DNA from 2 places in the Providencia sp. R33 genome. Region 2 is predicted to be linked to the other one. Evidence: predicted binding sites of a transcription regulator. Region 2 holds the regulator's gene; the other holds the start of a gene.
What was found. Region 2 encodes PhoB, which activates phosphate uptake and scavenging genes when phosphate is short. Its sites were predicted from a motif close to CTGTCATAAAACTGNCNNAT; they were not measured.
Positions count from the first base shown of each region.

Region 1: serA (phosphoglycerate dehydrogenase) is a predicted target of PhoB. The motif match lies at 1,166-1,185, and genes of this name have one in related genera.

Region 1 covers NZ_CP072453.1:576,784-579,201, reverse strand. Annotated here, with positions in the region: gene serA (phosphoglycerate dehydrogenase) at 1-1,147, opposite strand, end outside; gene rpiA (ribose-5-phosphate isomerase RpiA) at 1,630-2,292, opposite strand.
Region 2 covers NZ_CP072453.1:4,482,059-4,484,476, forward strand. Annotated here, with positions in the region: gene sbcD (exonuclease subunit SbcD) at 1-426, opposite strand, end outside; gene phoB (phosphate regulon transcriptional regulator PhoB) at 663-1,352, shown strand; gene phoR (phosphate regulon sensor histidine kinase PhoR) at 1,376-2,418, shown strand, end outside.

The sequences.
Region 1 (2,418 bases), 840 kb from region 2:
AACCCACATTACCCGATGTCCGTAAATACTGACCCACTACGTTAATATTGTTGTCAGTAAACACTTGGTTGATGCTATTCAAGATACCCGGGCGGTTTTCATGGATATGCAAGAAACGGTTAGTATCTTCAGTGTGTACAGGCAGAGAAACTTCTGGGAAGTTGACCGCAGAAAGCGTTGAACCGTTATCAGAATATTTTGCCAGTTTACTCGCAACTTCTAAGCCAATGTTTTCTTGTGCTTCTTCTGTAGAGCCCCCAATGTGAGGCGTTAAAATCACATTGTCGAATTTAATCAGCTCAGAAATAAACGGGTCATTCGGGTCGTTATTTGCCGCAGGCTCACTTGGGAATACGTCAACCGCTGCACCGGATAAATGCTTGCTTTCCAGCGCCGCTGCCAGTGCAGGAATGTCCACCACTGTACCACGTGACGCATTGATAAAGATTGAGCCTGGTTTCATGCGGTCAAACTGTTCTTTAGCAAACATGTTTTTCGTGCTGGCCGTTTCTGGTACATGCAAGCTGACGACATCACTCATATTGAGTAACTCAGTCAAAGAACGCACTTGTGTAGCATTTCCTAAAGGTAGTTTATTTTCAATATCATAGAAGAAAACATTCATACCAATACCTTCAGCTAAGATCCCCAGCTGAGTACCGATATGGCCGTATCCAACGATACCAAGGCGTTTACCTCGCGCTTCAAAACAGCCTTTCGCTTGTTTTTCCCAAATACCACGGTGCGCTTGCATATTCGCTTCAGGAATACGACGTAACAACAGTAATAGCTGGCCTAATACCATCTCAGCAACGGAACGAGTGTTTGAGAATGGAGCATTAAAGACAGGGATACCGCGTTTTGCCGCAGCGTCTAAATCCACTTGGTTGGTTCCGATACAGAAGCAACCAACTGCCACTAACTTTTCAGCCGCAGCGAAAATCTCTTCAGATAAATGAGTGCGGGAACGGATACCGACAAAGCGCGCATCTTTGATCGCTTCTTTTAATTCTTCATCAGATAATGCGCTTTTATGGTATTCAATATTGGTATAACCCGCTGCTTTTAGGTTATCAACCGCGCTTTGGTGCACACCCTCTAGCAGTAAAAATTTTATTTTGTCTTTATGCAAAGATACCTTGACCATTTCCCTACCCTATCGTGAACGTTTTAAATTTGTGACAGATGAATTTGCTTGTTTGACTCATGGTTTTGCTCAACATAATTCAAGGCATATCCATACCAGCACATTCATCTACCTTGAAATCTGAAAAGAGTATACCAACATAGCAAAATTCGGCGCAGTATCAATACAACCGTTTGCTTAAGGGATGCTAAAAAGCGCGAGGAAAAAGAAGTTAAATGGTAGAAAATCAGGAGCAGTAACACAAAATAAGGATTTTTCCTGCACAATGCATATTAGTGTGAGATATATCACCAAAATCGCGAAATAATAAAAATAATGAAATAAATTTCAAATTAATGATATTTATAAAACTGGTCAATTATTTTTCAATCTACTCACTAGCCAAATACGTTAACGCCTTTTTTACGGCACAAAAAAGCCAGCAACTAAATAGTTTGCTGGCTTATAGATTAAGCAAATTAATTCATCGCAAATAATTGCGATTATAGTTTGATCGTTTTAACCCCAGCATCCGTTGTGCCCATCAGGACAACATCAGCACCACGATTAGCAAATAAGCCAACAGTCACAACACCCGCGATACCGTTAATGGTGTTTTCTAACGCAACAGGGTCAACAATACTTAAATTGTGAACATCTAAAATCACGTTGCCGTTATCAGTAACCACATTTTGACGATATTCCGGTGTACCGCCCAGTTTGACCAATTCACGTGCCACATAACTACGCGCCATTGGGATAACTTCAACAGGCAGAGGGAACTTGCCTAACACATCAACCAGTTTTGATTGATCAACGATGCACACAAAGGTTTTTGCTATCGCAGAAACGATTTTTTCACGTGTTAACGCAGCACCGCCGCCCTTGATCATATTCATATGGTGGTCGACTTCATCCGCACCATCAACGTAAACATCTAATGAGTCCACTTCATTACAATCAAAAACAGGGATACCCAATGATTTAAGTTTTTGCGTAGACGCTTCGGAGCTAGAAACGGCACCTTCAATTTGCCCTTTCATTGTTGCCAATGCATCAATAAAGTGTGATGCAGTAGACCCTGTACCGACACCAACAATTGTACCGGGTTTAACGTATTCCAGTGCTGCCCAACCCACCGCTTTTTTTAATTCATCCTGCGTCATGCTCATGCCTTTTGCTATTTAATTGAGACGTAATTAAGAATTAGTATATACCGAGCCCACAATAAGTTGCAGTGTTGTTCGCTGCATTTGTGCGTTACTTCTTGTGATTTGTCGAGTGCCCGCAAT
Region 2 (2,418 bases):
AACACTTAGTTGGATATCCCGAGGTCGTAAAAAAGGAATTGCACACACAAGGCCAATGGGTTGCGCTTGTTTATTGTGCAGAGTGATAACATTCGGCTCACTGCCAGAGGTGACCACTTGAGTATTGAGGTAGCTTAATAGTGAGCTTGATTCATTCAGAACAGAGACGGAATCGTGGTTTCCGCTCAAAATGACCAACTGGCAACCCGTTTTTTGCAAATCTACAATAAATTTATTATATAACTCACGGGCATAGCTTGGGGGGGACCCAGTATCGAAAATATCCCCTGCCACAATGACGGCATCAACGTGATGAATTTCGACTTGGTTCACTAGCCAATTTAAAAAGTGTTGGTGCTCAGGCGCACGGCTTTTGGTAAAAAAGTATTGGCCAAGATGCCAGTCAGAGGTGTGAATAATGCGCATGAGCCATCAGTTCCTGTCTTCAATAAAGGGCATAAATTACTGCTATCCAGTATACCTTATCCTATCAAAACCTCGTGTTTTTCTCGTGTTATGGCGGAATTATTTCACTTAGATGACATTTACCCGCTAATATAAGGAGAAATATTTGATTTGCGAATAGACATTCATAATTCTGTCATAAAAGTGACGCATAATGCGTTCACATTAACAATGTCTTCTTATTTACAGGAACAATCATGGCAAGACGCATTCTAGTGGTTGAAGATGAAGCGCCCATCCGAGAAATGGTTTGTTTTGTATTAGAACAGAATGGTTTCCAGCCGATTGAAGCTGATGATTATGACAGCGCAATTGCACAGTTAGTCGACCCTCTGCCCGATTTAGTGTTACTAGATTGGATGATCCCCGGTGGTTCAGGGCTCCAAGTGATTAAACATATGAAGCGAGATAGCGCCACTCGCGATGTCCCTGTGATGATGTTAACCGCTCGTGGGGAAGAAGAAGACCGCGTGAAAGGCCTCGAGGTCGGTGCAGATGATTATTTGATTAAGCCGTTTTCCCCGAAAGAATTAATTGCTCGTGTGAAAGCGATTCTCCGTCGTATCTCGCCAATGTCGACAGAAGATATCATCGAAATGAATGGGTTAACCTTAGACCCAACCTCCCACCGAGTGACCAGTAACGAAACCCCAATTGATATGGGACCAACGGAATATAAACTTCTGCATTTCTTTATGACGCACCCTGAACGTGTTTACAGCCGTGAACAGCTCTTGAATTATGTGTGGGGCGCGAACGTTTATGTTGAAGATAGAACGGTGGATGTACACATTCGGCGTTTAAGAAAGGCGCTAGAAACTGAAGGTCATGATAAAATGGTGCAAACAGTACGCGGTACGGGCTACCGTTTCTCTGTTCGTTATTAACGACAAATTAGGGAGAGACATGCGTGCTTGAACGCTTATCGATTAAACAGCTGATTTGGGGGCTGTTTTTATTTATTTTACCGGCGCTGATTTTGTCCGTTTTTATCGGGCACTTGCCTTGGCTGCTAGTGGTTTCATTACTGGCCGCTTTAGTGTGGCATGCATATAACTTGCTGAAATTGTCTTATTGGCTTTGGCTGGATAAAAGCATGTTACCACCTGAGGGGCGAGGGGGCTGGGAGCCGATATTTTACGGTATTTACCAGATGCAGCAACGCAACCGTAAACGTCGCCGCGAATTAGGGCAACTCATTAAGCGCTTTCGCAGTGGGGCTGAATCCTTACCTGATGCTGTCGTGATGATGACCACTGAGGGCAATATTTTCTGGTGTAATCGCCATGCGCAGGCGTTGTTAGGTTTTCGCTGGCCAGAGGATAACGGCCAACATATTTTCAATCTACTGCGTTACCCTGATTTTAGCCGCTATTTTTCAATCAAAAGCTATGACCAAGCATTAACCATTGAGCTTAATAGCGGGGAAATCGTTGAGTTTCGTATTTTGCCTTATACAGAAGGGCAGTTATTGATGGTGGCGCGAGATGTCACTGAAAAACGCCGGTTGGAGAAAGCGCGTAGGGATTTTTTTGCCAATGTGAGCCATGAACTACGCACGCCACTTACCGTTATTCAGGGGTATCTTGAGGTGATGGATGACCAAGAAGGTATGCCTGCCGTCAATAAAAAAGCGCTGAATGTGATGCAAGAGCAAGCTCATCGAATGGACAATTTGGTCAAGCAGCTTTTGCAGTTATCACGTATCGAAATTGCCCCGCAAATCAATCTTGATGAACAGGTGAACATTCCCGTGATCCTCAAAATGATTGAGCAAGAAGCGCTAAGCTTAAGCCAAGGTCGCCAGCAATTTGAGTTTAACATCGATGAATCATTGCGGGTACATGGCAATGAAGAGCAACTACGCAGTGCGGTGGCGAACTTAGTGTATAACGCCATTAACCATACGCCAGAAGGCACTATTATTCGTGTTGATTGGAACAGAACCAGCAA